3 regions of the Pseudoduganella lutea genome follow, and region 3 is predicted to be linked to each of the others. Evidence: predicted binding sites of a transcription regulator. Region 3 holds the regulator's gene; each other region holds the start of a gene.
The links. Region 3 encodes LexA, which represses DNA repair genes until DNA is damaged. Its sites were predicted from a motif close to ACTGTATNNNNATACAGT; they were not measured.
Positions count from the first base shown of each region.

Region 1: a site for LexA is predicted at 3,769-3,786, ahead of recA (recombinase RecA). Genes of this name have one in related genera too.
Region 2: a site for LexA is predicted at 1,828-1,845, ahead of imuA (translesion DNA synthesis-associated protein ImuA). Genes of this name have one in related genera too.

Region 1 is NZ_CP035913.1:3,719,255-3,725,891, forward strand. Features, by position in the region: partial or broken gene EWM63_RS15745 (sodium:solute symporter family protein) at 1-1,234, opposite strand, end outside; gene EWM63_RS15750 (DUF4212 domain-containing protein) at 1,231-1,476, opposite strand; gene EWM63_RS15755 (sensor histidine kinase) at 1,469-2,983, opposite strand; gene EWM63_RS15760 (response regulator) at 2,980-3,672, opposite strand; gene recA (recombinase RecA) at 3,856-4,926, shown strand; gene recX (recombination regulator RecX) at 5,120-5,590, shown strand; gene sucC (ADP-forming succinate--CoA ligase subunit beta) at 6,203-6,637, shown strand, end outside.
Region 2 is NZ_CP035913.1:4,589,167-4,595,803, reverse strand. Features, by position in the region: gene EWM63_RS19540 (Y-family DNA polymerase) at 1-1,129, opposite strand, end outside; gene imuA (translesion DNA synthesis-associated protein ImuA) at 1,062-1,763, opposite strand; partial or broken gene EWM63_RS19530 (IS66 family transposase) at 2,105-2,401, opposite strand; partial or broken gene EWM63_RS19525 (IS1182 family transposase) at 2,707-4,134, opposite strand; gene EWM63_RS19520 (nitroreductase family protein) at 4,528-5,178, opposite strand; gene EWM63_RS19515 (SDR family NAD(P)-dependent oxidoreductase) at 5,175-5,963, opposite strand; gene EWM63_RS19510 (LysR family transcriptional regulator) at 6,066-6,637, shown strand, end outside.
Region 3 is NZ_CP035913.1:4,724,902-4,731,538, reverse strand. Features, by position in the region: gene EWM63_RS20130 (inorganic phosphate transporter) at 1-528, opposite strand, end outside; gene EWM63_RS20125 (DUF47 domain-containing protein) at 553-1,179, opposite strand; gene EWM63_RS20120 (replicative DNA helicase) at 1,255-2,640, opposite strand; gene rplI (50S ribosomal protein L9) at 2,939-3,391, opposite strand; gene rpsR (30S ribosomal protein S18) at 3,425-3,715, opposite strand; gene priB (primosomal replication protein N) at 3,748-4,038, opposite strand; gene rpsF (30S ribosomal protein S6) at 4,053-4,439, opposite strand; gene lexA (transcriptional repressor LexA) at 4,854-5,543, shown strand; gene EWM63_RS20090 (hypothetical protein) at 5,734-6,576, opposite strand; gene EWM63_RS20085 (cystathionine gamma-synthase family protein) at 6,614-6,637, opposite strand, start outside.

The DNA of each region.
Region 1 (6,637 bases), 1.0 Mb from region 3:
GCGTCCAGAATACGGAAACGCGGGTTTCGTCGACCGATGGCGTGGTGTAGGAACGCATCAGGATGTGCGGCAGCGCGGCGGTGCCCAGCATCAGGCAGAACGCCAGCGCAATGAAGTTGCGGCGCTTGATGTCCGACTGCTCCTCGGTGGCGCCGGGGAAGGGCACCGCGTGCGGCGTGATGGGCCGCGCGCGCCGCAGGTTGTCGTCGCGCGCGGCGCGCCACGTGGCCACGGCATCCTCCGCGTTTTTCGGATAGGCGATCAATGCGCGTTCGGCGGCGCGGATTTCCAGCAGCGAGGCATTGCGCCGCCGGACGTTGTCCAGGTAGTGCTGGAGCTCGGCGCGGCCGGTTTCCCACGACGTGGGCAGGCCGTCCAGTCGCTGCTGGTATTGCGCGGCGCGTGCGCGGAACACGTCGCGCACGGCCGTTTCCCTGGGATCGTCCGCCAGCGCCGCTTCACGGGCCGACAGTTGCGGCAGCAGCTTGCCATAGGCCACCTGCGGGATCGGGTTGCCGCTGTGCTTCGCGGACAGCCACATGGCCGGGATCAGGAACGCCACGACGACGATGATGTACTGCGCCACCTGCGTCCACGTGATCGCGCGCATGCCACCCAGGAACGAGCTGACGAGGATGCTGGCGAGGCCGAGGAAGATGCCGACCGAGAAATCGACGCCCGTGAAGCGCGAGGCGATCAGCCCCACCGCGTAGATCTGCGCCACCACGTAGGTAAACGACACGAGGATCGTGGCGGCCACCGCGCACAGCCGCACGGCGCGGCCGTTGGCCGGGCCGCCATAGCGCTCGGCGAGGAAGTCGGGAATCGTGTACTGGCCGAACCGGCGCAGGTAGGGCGCGATCAGCAGCGCCACGAGGCAGTAGCCGCCGGTCCAGCCCATCACGAAGGCCAGCCCGTCGAAACCGTTCAGGTAGAGCGTGCCCGCGAGGCTGATGAAGCTGGCGGCCGAGATCCAGTCCGCCGCCGTGGCCATGCCGTTGAACACGGCCGGCACGCGGCGCCCGGCCACGTAGTATTCCGCCACGTTCGACGTGCGCGACGCCAGCCCGATCGACGCATACAGCACGATGGTGGCGAACAGGAACATGTAGCCGATCCACACGCGCGGCATGCCTTCGCTTTCCAGCACCGCCAGCGACAGCAGGAACGCGGCAAAGCATGACGTGAAGACGAGGTAGTAGCGCGCCAGGCGCTGCTTGTAGGTGCGTTTCAATCCCGCTCCTGGTATTGGCGGTCGAGCCGGCGCATGCGCCAGGCATGGATACCGATGATGGCGAGATAGGCCAGCGATGCGCCCTGCGCCGCCAAGTAGAACGACAGCGGCCAGCCGAAGATCGTCAGGTTGGCCAGTTCGCGGGCGAAGAACACGGCGAGAAAGCCGGTGGCGATCCAGGCCAGCAGCAGGATCGCGGTCAGGCGGCGCGTGCTGCGCCAGTAGCCTTCATGGTCAGCCATAGTGCGGCGGGTCCTGTTCGTCGGCCGCGGCCGGGGGCCGCGCGGGGAAGGTCAGCCGGAACAGGCTGCCGGGATATTTCGGGTTCGTGGCATGCGGGTTGCTGAAGATGTCGACCTCGGCGCCGTGCTGCTGGGCGATCTCGCGCACGATGGCCAGCCCCAGGCCGCTGCCCTCGGCGCTGCTGCCCAGGATCCGGTAGAAGCGCTCGAACACGTGCAGCCGCTCGGCCGGCGGGATGCCCGGGCCGGTATCCTCCACTTCGAGTGCCGGCGATTCGCCGGCGCGCAGGCGCACCGTCACGCTGCCACCCTGCGGCGTGTAGCGCAGCGCATTGTCGACGAGGTTCGACAGCAGTTCGCGCAGCATCACGGCGTTGCCGTCGACGAGCACCGGCGCATCCGGCCCTTCGTAGCCGAGATCGATGCGGTAGTTGAACGAGGCCGGCACCCAGTCGCGTACGGCGTTGCGGGCCACTTCGGCCAGGTCGAGCGTTACAAAGGCGTTGCCGGACTGCGGCTGGTTTTCCGCCCGCGCCAGGGCCAGCAGCTGGTTGACGAGGCGGGTGGCGGCCTCGGAACTCTTCGCCAGCTGCTCGAGCGAGCGGTGGATCTCATGCTGGTCCGTCTGGCGCAGCGCCAGCTCCGACTGCATGCGCATGCCCGCCAGCGGCGTCTTCATCTGGTGCGCCGCGTCGGCGATGAAGCGCTTCTGCATGTCGATCGATTGCGACAGCCGCGCCAGCATCTCGTTCAGCGAGCGGACCAGCGGCGTGATCTCTTCCGGCACCTGGTTCGGCGCGATGGGCGACAGGTCGTCGATCGGGCGGGCGCGGATGCGCTCCTGCAGTTCGGCCAGCGGCAGCAGCCCCCGCGACAGGGCGAACCACACGAGCGCCAGCACCACCGGCAGGATGATGAACTGGGGCAGGATCACGCCCTTGATGATTTCATTGGCGAGCCGTGCGCGCTTTTCCAGCGTTTCCGCCACCTGCACCAGCGCCAGGCGGGGCGGCCGTTCGCCGTGCTCTTCCAGGTTGACATAGGCGTAGGCCACGCGGATGGGCGTGCCGTGCAGGTTGACGTTGCGGAAACTGACGGCGCCCGGGCGCACGATGTCGTCCTCGGGCTGCAGATCGGGGCGGGGCAGGTCGCGGTCGCCGTCGAGATGGCGGCCCTGCGGACCGAGGATCTGGAAGTAGACGCTGTCGACGTCATCGGCGCGCAGGATGTCGCGCGCCGCACCGGGCAGGCGATGTTCCGCGGTGCCGTTCACATCGCGCACCTGTTGCGTCAGCACGGTGACGGCGTCTTCCAGCGCGTGGTCGAACGGCTGGTTGGCGATCGACTTGGCCACCAGGTAAGTGATGGCGATACTCATCGGCCACAGCAGCAGCAGCGGGGCCAGCATCCAGTCGAGGATCTCCCCGAACAGCGAATGCTGGATTTCTTCTTCTTCCTCGAGGGCGGGGCTCCACGCCGCGTCGGACCGGTCCGCCGGCGAATTCACTTGGTCTCGGCCGCGGCGGCGCTGGAGAATTTCTCGAGACAGTAGCCGAGGCCGCGCACGGTGGCGATGCGCACGCCGCCGACCTCGATCTTCTTGCGCAGGCGGTGCACATAGACTTCGATGGCGTTGTTGCTGACTTCCTCGCCCCATTCACACAGGTGGTCGACCAGCTGTTCCTTCGACACGAGGCGGCCGGTGCGGGCCAGCAGCACTTCCAGCAGGCCCAGCTCGCGCGCCGACAGGTCGAGCATCTGGTCGTTGATGTAGGCGCTGCGGCCCACCTGGTCATAGGTGAGCGGGCCGTGCTTGACGATGGTGGAGCCGCCGCCCTGGCCGCGGCGCGTGAGCGCCCGCACGCGCGCTTCCAGCTCGGACAGCGCGAACGGCTTGGCCATGTAGTCGTCGGCACCCAGGTCGAGGCCGGTCACGCGCTGCTCGACCGAATCGGCCGCCGTGAGGATCAGCACCGGCAGCAGCGAGCCGCGCGAACGCAGCCGGCGCAGCACTTCGAGCCCGGGCAGCTTCGGCAGGCCGAGATCCAGGATCAGCAGGTCGAATTCCTGCGTGGACAGGGCCGTGTCGGCTTCCTGCCCGTTCTTCACGCAGTCGATGGCATAGCCGGACTGGCGCAGCGAGCGCGTGAGTCCGTCCGCCAGGACACTGTCATCTTCGGCTAGTAAAATACGCATGTTGGCATTCCGGCATTGAGGCAATTTCATTGTACTCAATGTGCGACGCGCCTTGGAAAAGCGCTGTAAAAACACTGGATTGCGCTTGCAAAAACCACTGGATACATATACAGTACTACTTGTGCCGGATCGGTACACAAGGAATATTCGGAATCACTAAACAGTTAAAGGTTAAGAGAGATCATGGACGACAAGAAAGCGGCAGTACCTGCCTCCGAAAAAGCCAAAGCGCTTGCCGCGGCGCTGGCTCAGATTGAAAAGCAGTTCGGCAAGGGTTCCGTCATGCGGATGGACGCAAGCGCCCCGCTGGAAGAAGTCCAGACCGTCTCCACCGGCTCGCTGGGCCTGGATATCGCGCTCGGCGTCGGCGGCCTGCCACGCGGCCGAGTGGTCGAGATCTACGGTCCGGAATCGTCGGGTAAAACCACGCTGACGCTGCAGACGATCGCCGAAATGCAAAAGATCGGCGGCACCTGCGCCTTCATCGACGCGGAACACGCGCTCGACGTGACCTATGCGCAAAAGCTGGGCGTGAACCTGCACGAACTGCTGATTTCGCAGCCGGACACGGGCGAACAGGCGCTGGAAATCTGCGATGCGCTGGTGCGCTCCGGTTCCGTCGACATGATCGTCATCGACTCGGTGGCGGCACTGACGCCACGCGCCGAGATCGAAGGCGATATGGGCGACTCGCTGCCTGGCCTGCAGGCCCGCCTGATGTCCCAGGCGCTGCGCAAGCTGACCGGCACGATCAACCGCACCAACACGCTGGTCATCTTCATCAACCAGATCCGCATGAAGATCGGTGTGATGTTCGGTTCGCCGGAAACCACCACGGGCGGTAACGCGCTGAAGTTCTACGCCTCCGTGCGCCTGGATATCCGCCGCACCGGCTCGATCAAGTCCGGCGACGAGGTGATCGGTAACGAAACGAAGGTCAAGGTCGTCAAGAACAAGATCGCGCCGCCGTTCAAGGAAGCCCACTTCGACATCCTGTATGGCGAAGGCACTTCCCGCGAAGGCGAGATCATCGACCTGGGCGTGGAAGCGAAGATCGTCGAGAAGTCCGGCTCGTGGTACAGCTATGGCGGCGAGCGCATCGGCCAGGGCAAGGACAATGCCCGTACGTTCCTGCGCGAACGTCCAGCACTGGCCCGCGAGATCGAGAACAAGGTCCGCACTTCGCTGGGCGTGCGCGAACTGCCACCGGCCGAAGGCGATGCACCGGCACCGAAACTGAAGGCTGTCGACTGATTGCAGACGGTCGGCTGATGGTGGCCGGCTGGAGACTACAGTCTCCGGTTCGGCCCTTACAGTCCACTCCTTGCAGTCCACTCAATGATCCTGGGCTTTGTAAAAGCTCTTCATCGCCACCGGCCGCTTTGCGGCGGTGGCGATGTTTTTTTATACTGTCCACTTTCCTGTTTCCACTGATCGATCACGCCCGATGCGAGCTCCCCCGCCCAGCCTGAAAGCCCGTGCCCTGCGTCTGCTGTCCACCCGCGAGCACAGCCGCCTCGAGCTGGCTCGCAAGCTGGGGCGCCACGCGGAAGAGGGCGATGACATCAATGCGCTCCTGGACTGGCTGGAAAAGAACAAATGGCTGTCGGAAGAGCGTTTTTCCGAATCGCTGATCCACCGCCGCTCCGCGCGCTATGGCAACAGCCGCATCCTGGCCGAGCTGCAAAGCCATGGCGTGAAGGGCGAAGCGCTGCAGGAACTGAAGGCCGGCCTCGTCGAAGACGAAGTGGCCCGCTGCTGCGACGTCTGGCGGCGCAAATACCATGGCAAGGTGGCCGAGGACGCCGAAGGGCGCGCCAAGCAGATGCGCTTCCTGATCGGCCGGGGTTTTTCCCAGAAAGCCGTGCGCGCGGCGATGAAGGGCTACGACCCGGATGACGAGTTTGGAAATATCTGATATTCACGCGGTTTAGATCAGCCTTCGGGCTGCTTTTTTGTTGCCTGTCACCGGTTCCCACCTCCAATGCTCCGGCGTGGCGCCCCCCGACGGCTCGAAGTTGTACGATCACGTTGCTATCCAGTGCCTGATCGGTGTGCTACACTTTTGTGGTTTTATGCAGCACCGCGGGTGCGGTGGTTGTCCGTAGAAGCTGCGGCAACGTACGAATCAGTACAAGGCTGCTTACTAATTAGGCCGCGCAAGCGGCATCGGTGTTATGTCTCTGTCAAATCCTTTGGAGTGTGCGCTTTCCCCCATGCGCGCCATGAATATCCAGGCGTCCATGCCTGGCGACGCACCACGGAATTTGTACACGCATCCTGCCGACATCAAAGTCAATGACATCCTGCTGGCTTCCACGATATCGGTTGCCGCCAGCGCCGCGCACCCGCACAGAAACCGTACCAACCCGACAACTGTCACGCTGTCCCCCCCGGATGACGCGCCAATTGGCCGGTCTCGACCCACGCTGGGCGGTTCGTTCCGCCACCACAGCCCAGGTGCCGCACGACTGAAGTAGCAGCAACTTTTAAACCCCATTTCATATTCAGCATCAGAAGGGAAGCCAGCATGAAAATCCATGAGTATCAAGGCAAAGAAATCCTCCGGAAGTTCGGAGTGACGGTTCCGCGCGGCATTCCGTGCATGTCCGTGGAAGAAGCAGTGAAAGCTGCCGAAACGCTGGGCGGCCCGGTTTGGGTGGTCAAGGCGCAGATCCACGCCGGTGGCCGTGGCAAAGGCGGCGGCGTGAAAGTCGCCAAGTCGCTGGAGCAGGTCAAGGAATACTCCGAGCAGATCATGGGCATGCAGCTGGTGACCCACCAGACTGGCCCGGAAGGCCAGAAAGTCCGTCGCCTGATGATCGAAGAAGGCGCCGACATCAAGAAGGAACTGTACGTTTCGCTGGTGACCGACCGCGTTTCGCAGCGCGTGGTGCTGATGGCTTCCTCCGAAGGCGGCATGGACATTGAAGAAGTGGCCGAATCGCATCCGGAAAAGATCCAC
Region 2 (6,637 bases), 140 kb from region 3:
GAACCCGCTCAGGACCCAAGCGGGCTGTCAGCAACTCCATCAACTGCAGCATGTCGGCTTGACTACCGCCCGGCTCGGGAAACAAGGACAGGTTTGCCGATACCATAGGCTGTAACTGGGTTGCTTCCAATCTCAGGCCAATGACTGGTGCCGTCAACTCGATCTTGGCCAGGCGTTCCTTCAACAGACGCAACAAATGCCCCTCCTCCCAAGCTGGTTCGGCCAGGGCGATTGCGAGTGGGGTCGGGAGTATCGCGGAGCGACCGCGTTCGTGCAGCATCTGCAATGTGAACGTGGAGACAGCCAACTGTCGGACTGTCAGCCAGCCAGTCAATTGCAGCAGAAGGCGCGACGCGCCGTCCAGCAGTGCTTCCGCATGTTCTATCCGTTCGAACGTCTCTATCGTCGCACTAAACGTATCCGGCACATTAAGCCAGCGATGCATTTCCGGCACGTCGCCGTATGCCCGATCCAATGCATTGGCGAGCTGCGTGCTGGTGCGGCGGATCAGGCCCGCGCGCGGTAGGCGTCGCAGTGCCCCCAGATCCCGCGCGCCAACTCCCGACAGCCATTCCACATGCGGCTGCGCCGCTGGCAGCAGTGCGCATGACAAGCGATCCAACTCATGTGCCAGCGAGCGGTGCTGGAGCAATCGCGTGCGATGAATGCAGTGTTTGCTGCGGCTGCGGCGGGCCAGCAGCCAAGCGCCTGTAGCCGTGGGTGCAACGCCAAGTTGCACGGTTAGGCCCAGCCGTGCGAGCGCCTGGACCACGTGACGCGACAGTGACCGCACACCGTTGAACAGTTTCAGGCTCGGGCCGACGTCGAGCAGCAAGCCAAAATCGGGTTCTAATGAGATGTCCGGCGTGAAGCGATATAAGGCTAACACTGCGGCGTCGAGGACTTCACGTTCACGCTGCTCGTTGCGATCAAGCAGGATGGCATCCGGCACGACGGCAGTCACACCGCCGCTTCGCATGCCAGGTTGGACACCCTGCGCAATAGCATTTGGTGCTGCGACCAGCACACACTCGCGATCAAGCACCACGTGCAATCCTGGCTCAGACCAGGACGGGCGCAGCGCTTGTAAGGGCAACTGCGGTAGGTGCAGGCTGAATAATAAGTGCATGATCGGTCTCGACAGAGTAGCGGCGGCTCGGCATGTCAGGCAGCGGGATAAAAATTTGATCGTCGGCTGCAGGCCCACGGCGTTTTACGATTTCAATCAACGTCCCCCCCTGTGCCGGACGCAGCGCGAGGCGTAGTGGTGCCGGGGAAGGTTCCATCGCGCTGGCCAGTGGCCGCAGCAGCCAGAACCATGTCTCGCTGCACTGCGCGGCCAAGTGCAGCCGGCGCAGATGTTCATTACGGACGTCGCGCTGCCACAGCAGCACGGCACCGCAGCCATTACTTTTTAACAGTTGCTCAGTACACCATAACGCGTCAGCAGTATTTTCTGGCTGAATCCAAATTAGGCGCGACGGGTCCAGCCCCCAAGCTATCGCCGCCATCGCATGTGGGATGTAAGGCGGCTGAACTAAGGCGATGCGCTGATGGCGAGAAAGAGAGGCAAGTGCGGACTTCAACAGTTGGAGCTCGCCGATACCATGTTGGAGCAGCAGGAGCTCTGTCAATACCGAGCGTGGCCAGCCACTATCAGGTAATTCCCGATCGAGGTCTGTATGTCCCGTTGCTATGCTAGGCAGGCGTGACCTTGCTAATTCGCTAGCACGCCAGACATTCGGTAGTGCTGCAGGAGCAATACCAGAGGCTTGAAAAGGCTGAAGAGAGGGAACGGAAGCCGCGCACATAGTGTTATCAAAATATACTGTGTTTTTATACAGTATATGCGATTAGCGCTACAAACCCAAGAAGAACATGTTTCCGTGCGGTTAGATTTATTGTGTTTACCTTCTAGCACGATGCGTTCCTGTTTTCGCTTCTGCTCTTTGGTAACATCCGGCACTCTACTAAAAGGCTCTATAGGTCTCCTAGGACTTGCTAAAGTGCTCACGCTTTTTACGCAATAGATGTGAGAACTGGGTAAGCGAGAGCATGTCGACCTCACGGTCGGCAACATAGACCAGCCTCATGTCAGGCAGTTTTCGGGGTCGATGCCGTTCAGCTTGGCCATTCCGATCAGCCCATACATGGCGGCAGCGCGTTCGCCACCGCTGTCAGCACCGGCAAACAGGTAGTTTTGTCGGCCTAGGGCGATGCCGCGCAGCGCCCGTTCGGCGGCCGAGTTGTCGATCTCAATGCGGCCATCGTCGGCATAGCGAGTCAGGGCTGGCCACAGCTCGACGGCGTACAGGATTGCCGTTGCCGTATCGGATTTACGCGACAGCCTGGCGAGCGTGGCATGCAGCCAGCGCTCTAGGTCGTCTAACATGGGTTCGCTTGCTGCTTACGTGCGGCACGGTTGACTAGCGCGAATGAAGTTGGTCGGAGCGGCCCCTGCCTGCCGCCATCTTCATGGTAGCGGCAGCAGGCAGGCTCATGTACAGTGAGCCTGCGACTGGCCGCTTTCGGCCCAGGCTGTGTAAAAACTCAGAAATGGATAGATGTGATCAGTCTGCATCCGGCCGCTGCATTTCTGCGGTTTGAAGGGGCGCTACGTGCGCTGTTCGCATCTTTCGAGTTCGGCGACTGGACCAGTAGGGTAACCGCTGCAAACGCACGTTGTAATGCCCGTAAAAGGGCATATGCCCTGACTGCTTCGATCATGCCATCGACACCAAGTAACGTCATCAAGCGCTTCAGGTTATAGGCGAGCACGTGCAGGCTCATCTCGGCCTTCACACGCTCGAGGCCTTTTGTCAGGAAATGCGTGGCGCCCATCCAGGACTTGATCGTCCCGAAGGGATGCTCGACCGAGCAACGCCGGATTCGCATGGCGTCCGGATTTTGTTCAAGACGCTCCTGCATGTCGTCAAGCACGTCCTGGTGTTCCCAGCGCGTCACCCGGCGCTCCTGGCTCGGCGTGCACTTATCCTTGAGCGGGCAACCCTTACAGTTCGAGCTCCAGTAGCGATGAAGCGTCATGCCCTTTTCAACGCCGGAAAATCGCCAGATCAGGGATTGACCAGCCGGGCAGCGGTACTCGTTCATTTCCCGATCGTAGACGAAATCGGCTTTGTCGAATCGCCCGTCGGCCTTGGCATTGGACGTCTTTGTCGCTGGCACTACTGCAGTGATGCCGGCTTGGCTGCATGCCAGGACTTCCTCGCCTTTGAAGTAGCCGCGATCAGCGATCGCAGTTAGCGTGGTGGTCCCGATTGCAGTGCGGGCCTTCTTGGCCATCCCTGACAGTTGATCGCGGTCGCTGCCGATATTGGTTACCTCGTGCTCGACGATCAGGTGGTGCTTGGCGTCGACCGCGGTCTGGACGTTGTACCCGACGATGCCCGAGCCTCGCGTCATCATTGAACGGGCATCCGGATCGGTCAGCGAGATCTGCGTTTCGCCAGTCGCTTCCAGCTTCGCTTCGATTTCCTTGAGGACAGCCATCTGCGACTTCATCGCCGCAATCTTGTCGTTCAGCCGGGTGCTGCGCGCTTGTTTCGTCGCCGGTTCCTGCCTGTCAGCCGTGTCCAGGTCTGCCAGGTAGCGACCGATGTTGGCCTCGATCTCTTCCATCCTGCGCTTGAGCTTGGCCTGCGTGAAATTGCGATCACTGCTGTTGACTGCCTTGAACTTGCTGCCGTCAATTGCGACCATTGCATCGGCGAACAGGTCCAGTTGTTGGCACAGTACGATGAACTGCCGGCAGACATTGCGAATCGCCTTGCCGTTGTCCTTTCGGAAGTTGGCAATCGTTTTGAAGTCCGGCGTCAGCCGCCCCGTCAGCCACATTAGTTCCACATTACGCTGCGCTTCACGCTCAAGCCGCCGGCTCGACTGAATGCGGTTGAGGTAGTCGTAGATGTAGAGCTTGAGCAGTACTGCTGGATGGTAAGACGGCCGTCCCGTCCTGGCCGGCTGCACACGCCCGAAGCCGAGTTTTCCCAAGTCGAGTTCTTCTACAAATACATCGACCACGCGAACCGGATTGTTCTCGGCCACGTAGTCGTCCAGTAGCTCAGGCAGCAATGTCCCCTGTCCTCGGTCTTCGCCTTCGATGAAGCGCTTCATCTTGCACCCCGGTTGATGAGATACTCACCCAACGTTTACCGAACTGGTTTCGTTTACACGTCCGGCGTTTTTACACAGCCTGGGCCAGAAGCGGACACACAAAATTCGTTAGCACCTACCAAAATTTCACCATGCGCGAAGCTGCAAAACTTTAGCCTATGGACGAGCTGCTAGCGGAAATAACGGCGCCCCGCACGTGATCGGCGTGCTGTGCTCCGCTGATGATCGAAACGCCGGGCGTCGGCTGGGCCGTGTAGGAGAACGGTACGTCCGGCGCCAACGTGGTGTCGAATGCAACGCTGTTCGATTTCGAAGGGCGTTGCCGGTGCTCGATAGCTGGAAGACCTATACGAAGCCGAAAGCAAAGTAGGCGTTCCAGGGCATTACCGCATCTCAAGCCAGTTCAAGCACCTCGTCCAGCGGCCGACGTGGCTTCTGCGGCCAGTTTTCCGGCAACGCGTAACCGACAGCGACCAGCATTACTGGGATCTCGTAAACCGCAAGATTGAATTCGCTGGCAACAGCACCCGCGTCGAAGCCGATCATCGGCGCGGAACCGAGGCCCATCGCTTGGGCCGCGTGCATCAATGTGGCGGCGCCCAGCGTCGCCGAGCGGATCGCCTCGTCGCGCTGACGCTGGGGTTGGCCGTTGTAGAGGCTCCGGGCGGCACCTTCCCAGCCGGGCACCATCTCGGCAGGCATGATACCGGCATCGACCACCGGCTGCAGGCGTAGCGGCAGCGTACGTTCGTCGGCCAGTTGGCCGCAAACGATGAATGTCACGGCTGCGTCGACGACCTTGGCCTGGTCCCATGCCAGCTTGCGCAGCCGCACCTTGGAGGCGCGTTCATGAACGGCAATGAAGCGCCAGTTCTGCAGGTTGAAGGAAGTGGGCGCCCTGGTGGCAAGGTGCACCAGTTCGCCGATCTGCGTCACGGCGATATCGCGCGCAGGATCGAACAGGTTCGTTGTGCGGCGCTCGGTGATCGCCTGGAGTACTGGGTGGGTCATGGTGCGCTTTCCGAAAGTGTTGGAGGTATTCAAACGAGATAATCGACGACGCCACCGTCGACCCGCAGCGCGGCGCCCGTGGTGGCCGATGCCTGCGCGGAGCTGGCATACAGCACCATGCTGGCCACTTCATCGACCGTGGCGGCACGGCGCAGGATCGACGAACCGCGGTGCTGCGCCACGAAGTCCGCCGCGACTTTCTCGAGACTGTCGCCGGTGCGCTGCACGTCGGCCTGCAGCATGCCCGCCACGCCGTCCGACAGCGTGGGGCCGGGCAGCACGGCGTTGACGGTCACGCCCGTGCCGGCCAGCCGCTTGGCCAGACCCCGCGATACGGCCAGCTGCGCCGTCTTGGTAAAGCCGTAATGGATCATGTCGGCCGGGATGTTCAGCGCCGATTCTGACGAAATGAACACGATGCGCCCCCAGCCGCGGGCAACCATCCCTTGCGCGTAGGCCTTCGCCAGGCGCACGCCGGACATCACGTTCGTCTGGAAGAAGCGGTCCCATTCGCTGTCGGGCGTGTCGAAGAAATCCTGCGGGCCGAAGATCCCCAGGTTGTTGACGAGGATGTCGACGTCCGGATAAGCGGCCGTCAGTTGCGCGCAGCCGGATGCCGTGGCGAGGTCGCCGGCAAAGCCGGACACGGATGCCTGCGGCCCGCCCAGCCGCGCGACCGCGTCATCGACACCTTGCTGGCTGCGCCCGTTGACGATCACGCGCGCTCCCGCCGCGAGAAAGGCGCGGGCGGTGGCGAAGCCGATGCCCGCGGTGGAACCGGTGACCAGCACGGTGCGCCCTGCGAAATTGATCTGCATGGGAAATCCTCCTGAAGTGAATGAACTGTCACGAGTATATTTACGGACTGCCAGCGCGATAATCGGGGCTGTTTACAAATCGCTTTTCGAGGAAATCGAAAGATGGACCGTATCGATGCGTTGCGCCTCTTTGTCGATGTCGCGGAAGCCGGCAGTTTTTCCGCCGTGGCACGGCAACGCACGATTGCCACGTCCACCGTGACGCTGGCGGTCGGCCAGCTCGAACAGGAGACCGGTGCCCGGCTGATGGTCCGTTCGACGCGGCGCCTGGTACTCACCTTCGAAGGAGAAACGCTGCTGGCCGATGCGCGCCGCATCGTGGCCGAGTGGGATGCGGCGCTGGGCAGCCTGCGGCAGGACGGGCCGTTGGCGGGACCGATCCGCGTGTCGGCGACGAACGATTTCGGCCGCATCCGGTTGCGCCCGTTGCTGGATGCTTTCCAGGAGCGCCATCCCGGTATCCACATGACGCTGCTGCTGAGCGACATCGCGGTCGACCTGGTCGACGAGCGGATCGATCTCGCCCTGCGGTCCGGGCCCTTGCCGGATTCGGGGCTGCGCGCGCGCCTGCTATTGCGCGGCGGGCGGCTGGCCTGCGCGTCGCCCGCCTATTGGGCCAGGGCGGGCAAGCCTGCCCATCCGGACGAGCTGGCCGGGCACAATTGCCTCGTGCT
Region 3 (6,637 bases):
GAACCACGTGTCGATGCGGCGCGGCGTCGACTTCACGAACACCCACGACACGATCAGCATGATCAGCGTGCCGAGGAAAAAGCCCAGCAGCGGCGCGACGACGATGAACACAACGGTCTTGATCAGGCCGCTGGCGATCAGTGCGCCGGTACCGGCCTTGGCGACGGCCGCGCCCACCAGGCCACCGATCAGTGCGTGCGACGACGACGACGGGATGCCGTAATACCAGGTGATCACGTTCCACACGATGGCGCCCACGAGCGCCCCGAAAATCACATGGTGATCCACCACCTGCGGGTCGATCGTGCCCTTGCCGATCGTCGTTGCCACGTGCAGGCCCACGACGAAGATCGCGATGAAGTTGAAGAACGCCGCCATGGCCACCGCGGTCTGCGGTTTCAGGACGCCGGTCGACACGACCGTGGCGATCGCATTCGCCGCGTCGTGGAAGCCATTCATGAAGTCGAAGATCAGCGCGAGGGCAATGAGGAGCCCCAGCGCGTAGATGCTGATTTCTAGAGTCTGCATGTTGTTGTTCTGACCGTGCGACGCTTACGCGTTCTCGACGATGATGCCTTCGATGATGTTGGCCACGTCTTCGCAGCGGTCGGTGACGGTTTCCAGGATCTCGTAGATGGCCTTCATCTTGATCAGGTTGCGCACGTCCGGCTCGTCGCGGAACAGCTTGGACATGGCAGCGCGCATCACGTGGTCGGCGTCGGACTCCAGGCGGTCGATCTCTTCGCAGATGCCGACGATGTCGCGGGCATTGTCCATGTTCGACAGCAGCGCCACCGCTTCCTTGACCTTCTCGCAGCATGCCAGCACCAGTTCGGCCAGGCGCTTGGCTTCCGGCGTGACGGCGTGCAGGTCGTACAGCGACACGGTCTGCGCGGCGTCTTCCATCATGTCCAGGATGTCGTCCATCTTGGTGATCAGCTTGTGGATGTCATCGCGGTCGATCGGCGTGATGAACGTCTTGTGCAGCAGGTCCACCGTGGTGTAGGTGATCTTGTCGGCCTGTTTCTCGATGCTCTCGATCGCATGCACGCGGTTTTCCAGGTCATCGAAATTGGTCATCAGGCCCAGCATTTCTTTCGCGCCCTTGACGCACAGTTCAGCATGCTGGTTGAACAGGTCAAAGAATTTGCCCTCGGTGGGCATCAGGCGTCCAAACATTTTATTCTCCGTTGGTTGATTCGGGGGTGCTGCCAGGGCCGCCGCTCTAAGCGGCCCCTCTTGGTACTGGCGGGTTCAGTCACCCTGGTAGATCGACAGGTTACCGGTGTAGTTGCCGAACTTGGTATACATGCCCATCCATGTGAGGCGGATCGCGCCGATCGGGCCGTTACGCTGCTTGCCGATGATGATTTCGGCGGTGCCCTTGTCGGGCGAATCGGGGTTGTAGACCTCGTCGCGGTACAGGAAGATGATCACGTCCGCATCCTGTTCGATAGCGCCGGATTCGCGCAGGTCGGACATGACGGGGCGCTTGTTGGGCCGCTGTTCCAGCGAACGGTTCAGCTGCGACAGTGCGATCACGGGGCAATGCAGTTCCTTTGCCAGGCCTTTCAGCGAACGCGAGATCTCGGAAATCTCGGCGGCGCGGTTGTCGCCGGCCTGCGAGCCCGTCATCAGCTGCAGGTAGTCGACGATGATCAGGCCAAGCTTGCCACACTGGCGCGCCAGGCGGCGCGCGCGCGCGCGCATCTCGATCGGGTTCAGCGCCGGCGTCTCGTCGATGTACAGCTGCGCTTCGTTCATTTTCTGGATCGCGTGCGTGAGGCGCGGCCAGTCTTCGTCGTTCAGCTTGCCGGTTCGCAGGCGATGCTGGTCGAGCTGGCCAACGGAGCCCAGCATACGCATCGCCAGCTGCGCGCCGCCCATCTCCATCGAGAATACGGCAACGGGCAGGCCCGCTTCGATCGCGACGTTTTCACCGATGTTGACGGAAAACGCTGTCTTGCCCATCGACGGGCGGCCGGCCACGATGACCAGGTCGCCCGGCTGCAGGCCGGAGGTCATCTTGTCCAGGTCGGCAAAGCCGGTGGGCACGCCCGTGATCTCGCTGCCGCTGTCGCGGCTGTACAGTTCATCGATGCGCTCGACCACCTGCGTGAGCAGCGGCTGCACGGCGGTCCAGCCCTGCGAGCCCCTGGAACCCTGCTCGGCGATCGCAAAGATCTTCGATTCCGCTTCGTCGAGCATCTGCTTGACTTCCTTGCCCTGCGGGCTGAACGCGTTGCCGGAGATTTCGTCGGCCACGGTGATCAGCTTGCGGAGCACGCCGCGGTCGCGCACGATCTCGGCATAGCGGCGGATGTTCGCCGCCGATGGCGTGTTCTGCGCCATTGCGTTCAGGTATTGCAGGCCGCCCACCTCGTCGGCCTTGCCCAGCATCGTCAGCGCTTCGAACACGGTGATCACGTCGGCCGGCTTGCCGCCATTGATCAGGCGGATCATCTGCTCGAAGATGATGCGGTGGTCGTAGCGATAGAAATCCTCCGCGTGCATGAAGTCGGCGATGCGGTCCCATGCGGCGTTGTCGCGCAACAAACCACCGATGACCGATTGCTCGGCTTCGATGGAATGGGGCGGGATACGGAGGGAATCGACTTGCGGGTCGGATGGGGCATTCATGGCGCGCATTATACCTGCATAAGCAGGCCAAAGTTCATAATGGTTGGCAAGTCTGGCGGCAAGAGGAACGTCCTTTGTGGCAAGATCACTATCCTGGCGACAGCATATTATGTTCCTGCCAGCGCATGCCGGTTACTCGCAGCAGGTCGGCATCCGTCTGTTATAGCAGCCAAAGCGCGAGCCTGTCGCAACCGTCGCGACGGTGTTGCAAACCATGCCCGGCGCCGGCAATAAAAAAGCCGGGCGAACCCGGCTTTTTAAATCTACGACAGTCTTACCGAAGAAAAAATCCCGGTAATTAAGCAGCTTCGCCCACGACGGCGACGGTCACGTCGACCACCACGTCCGTGTGCAGGGAAACTGCCACCGGGTGCTCGCCGGTGGTCTTCAGCGGACCGTTCGGCAGGCGCACGGCAGCTTTTTCCACGGCGAAGCCGGCTTTGGTCAGCGCTTCAGCGATGTCGAAGTTGGTGACGGAGCCGAACAGGCGGCCATCGACACCGGCTTTTTGCGACACGGTCACGGTCATGCCGTTCAGCTTTTCGCCCTGGCCTTGTGCGGCTGCCAGCTTTTCAGCGGCGGCTTTTTCCAGGTCGGCGCGCTTGGCTTCGAACTCGGCCACGGCAGCCGTGGTAGCGCGGCGTGCCAGCTTTTGCGGGATCAGGAAGTTACGTGCGTAGCCGTCCTTGACCTTCACCACGTCGCCCAGGTTGCCGACGTTGATAACTTTTTCCAGCAGAATGATTTGCATAATGTTCTCCAGTTCTATCTGTACTGCTGCCGATTAGGCGTGGTGCAGATCGGTGTACGGCAGCAGGGCCAGGTAGCGCGCGCGCTTGATCGCGGTATCCACTTGACGCTGGTAGTGCGCCTTCGTGCCGGTCAGGCGTGCCGGCATGATCTTGCCGTTTTCCTGGATGAAATCTTTCAGCGTGTCGACGTCTTTGTAATCGACTTGCTCAACGCCAGCGGCGGTGAAGCGGCAGAACTTCTTACGCTTGAACAGCGGGTTCTGCTGTTTGCGCTTTTCTTTCAGCTTGGCTTTGTTTTTGTCGAACTTTTTACCGAATGCCATTTTAGGCTCCTGTATTTAAATATTGTGTCGCTTCAGGCGGCACGAAAATCAATGATGTGAAAAACCAGGCTCTTGCTGTTGCGGCTTTTCCTGGCGAGAAACCCCGAGAATTCGTAGGCCCCTCCCAGCGGCGCGCTGCTGAAACGGCCTGAAATCTCCCCCGCGGCAACCGCGGCGATTTCAAATTCCGTCAGGCGGGCGATGCCTGCCTCGATCTGCTGCGAACTGTGCTGCAATACTGCATTCACGATCGGCAGCCCGGCGGGGGTGAAACGTATGACTTCCCGCTCGGTGATCAGGCCAGTGAACTTCAGCTCGTTCAGCAAGACTCCCGGATTTAGGCTGCAGCAGCTGCCGGAGCGGCCGCGGCTTCAGCGCGGTGGCTCTTGGCGGCGTCTTCACGCTGGACCGACTTCATCATCGGCGAAGGAGCGGTTTCCGCTTTCTTCATCTTGACGGTCAGGTGACGCAGCACGGCATCATTGAATTTGAACGCGGTTTCCAGTTCGACCAGCGTGTCGTTGTCGCACTCGATGTTCAGGCAGATGTAGTGTGCCTTGGCCAGTTTCTGGATCGAGTACGCCATTTGACGGCGGCCCCAGTCTTCCACGCGGTGGACGTTACCGCCGCGCGACGTGACGCTGGCCTTGTAACGTTCGATCATCGCGGGCACTTGCTCGCTCTGGTCCGGATGGACGATAAATACGATTTCGTAGTGACGCATGCAAACTCCCTTAAGGACTGTTGATAGCCCACCCTGGCGTCAAGACAGGTGTGGGAAGAGGTAAGCCCGCTAGAATAGCAGATATTTTCACCAATGGCTAGCCGCCCGGCGGTCCGCCACCGCCGCCGCCAGGCTGTCGGCAAGCCATTCCGCCGTTGCACGTCCGCTGCGAAACCGCTGGCGAAGCGGGGATGTCGTGGAGCATGGTCCACGCCCGCGTAACGGAGATTGCCTGCCCCCGCCCACACCTTCCTGGCATGGGTTTTCTGCAACATTTCCCGCAAATTGGTGCCTGTCACCGGTTTTCATGAAATATTTCTGCGCCTGAATCGTGTTTTCTCTTGCAATCGCGCAGGCACTGTACAAAAATACAGACTGTCTATATCCACAGCTATTTTTACGGCTACTCGCATCATGATCAAGCTCACCGCAAGGCAGGAACAAATTCTCAACCTGATCAGGGATGCCATCGATACCACCGGCTTCCCGCCAACCCGCGCCGAGATCGCCGCCGAGTTGGGATTCAAGTCGGCCAATGCGGCCGAAGAGCACCTGAAGGCGCTCGCGCGCAAAGGTGCGATCGAAATCACGGCTGGCACGTCGCGCGGCATTCGCCTGCTGGGCGACCGTGGCGTGCGGGCGGCGGGGCCTTCTGCGCCCGCGGGCACGCCGGGCAGTGCGCATGCAACCGATTACATGCCGCAGGTGCCCGCGGCGCTGCTGATGCAACTGCCGCTGATTGGCCGCGTGGCTGCCGGTTCGCCGATCCTGGCGCAGGAAAACCTGGAAAAAACCTACAGCGTCGACCCGGCCCTGTTCTCCGCGAAACCCGATTTCCTGCTGAAGGTGCGTGGCGAATCGATGCGCGACGTGGGCATCATGGATGGCGACCTGCTGGCGGTCAAGAAGGTCGATAGCGCCAAGAATGGCCAGATCGTCGTGGCCCGCATCGGCAGCGAAGTCACCGTGAAGCGCTACCGCCGCACCGGCGCCACGATCGAGCTGCTGCCGGAGAATCCGGACTTCAAGATCATCACCGTGAAGCCCGAAGATGAATTCGCGCTGGAAGGCCTCGCGGTCGGCTTGCTGCGCGCCTGGCACTGACGCTTCACGTTTGCTCTCCTGTCGTGCCGGCTTGCACCAGCCGGTACGGCATGCGTCATGCCGGCTCGCAATGGCCGGCACGACACCTGTTCGCCAGCGACTTCCGTCACGGCGCCCTGCTTCGCGGGCCTGCCTTATTGGCTGTCTCTACGGCTGTCTCCACAGCTACTTCAGATGCTACCTCAGCGCCCTACCTCGACGGCGGCCGCACTGCCACCTTCCCCTGGGCCTGGTCCACATACACGGCATACCTGCCGAAGAAGTCGGCGCCGAGGATGCCGTCGGGCTGGAAGAACCCTGGCAAGGGCATCAGGTAGGGCGTGATCGCCGCCCCGCCCGGCAACGAGACGGACACGAAGCTGCATGGCTTGTCCGGCCCGAACACATCGCAGCGGGTCGGCCGGTCTCCCTGCTTCTCGACCGATTGCGGCTTGACGATCGAGATGTTGGCGGCGGAATCCAGCACCAGACGGTAGCGGGCACGCTCGTTCGACAAGCTGGCGACGATGCCTTCGTGCACCCGCTCATGGGCCAGCGGCTGCCAGCCGGAGCCCGGCTCGAGCGGCGCGCCGAAGCGCAAGGTGCGGCCGGACTGGTCATACACGAAAGGCTGCCTGGCGAAAAGGCCGAGGCCGACGACGGAGTGCGGCGGCAGGCCGGCCCCCTTGCCGATACCCAGGCCCCACGCCTCATACGACACGCCCTTCACCTCGCCGAACGACACGCCGTTGACGACGAGGTCAGGGATGACGAATTCCTCTTCTTCGCGCACCTTGCCGGTCAGGTCGGCGCTTCGCATCTTGCGGCCCGTCAGTTTCAGGCCGGGAATCCTGGCCATCACCTCGCGCGTCAGGTGCAGCGTGCGCGACGAACCGATATCGAACGTGAACGGGAAGACATGACCGGCGATGGTCAGCTGGGCCACGGGGATGCCCCGCTCCAGCGCCAGCGGCACCGAGACTTCAGCCCGCGCGGCCGCTGCGGCAAATACCGTGGCCAGTGCGGCGGCGGCACCGATCCAGCGCTGGATCATGCTTCAACCCTCATGCATCAACCTTCATGCCTCGCCATCATGCATCCAGCGCCTTGCGGAA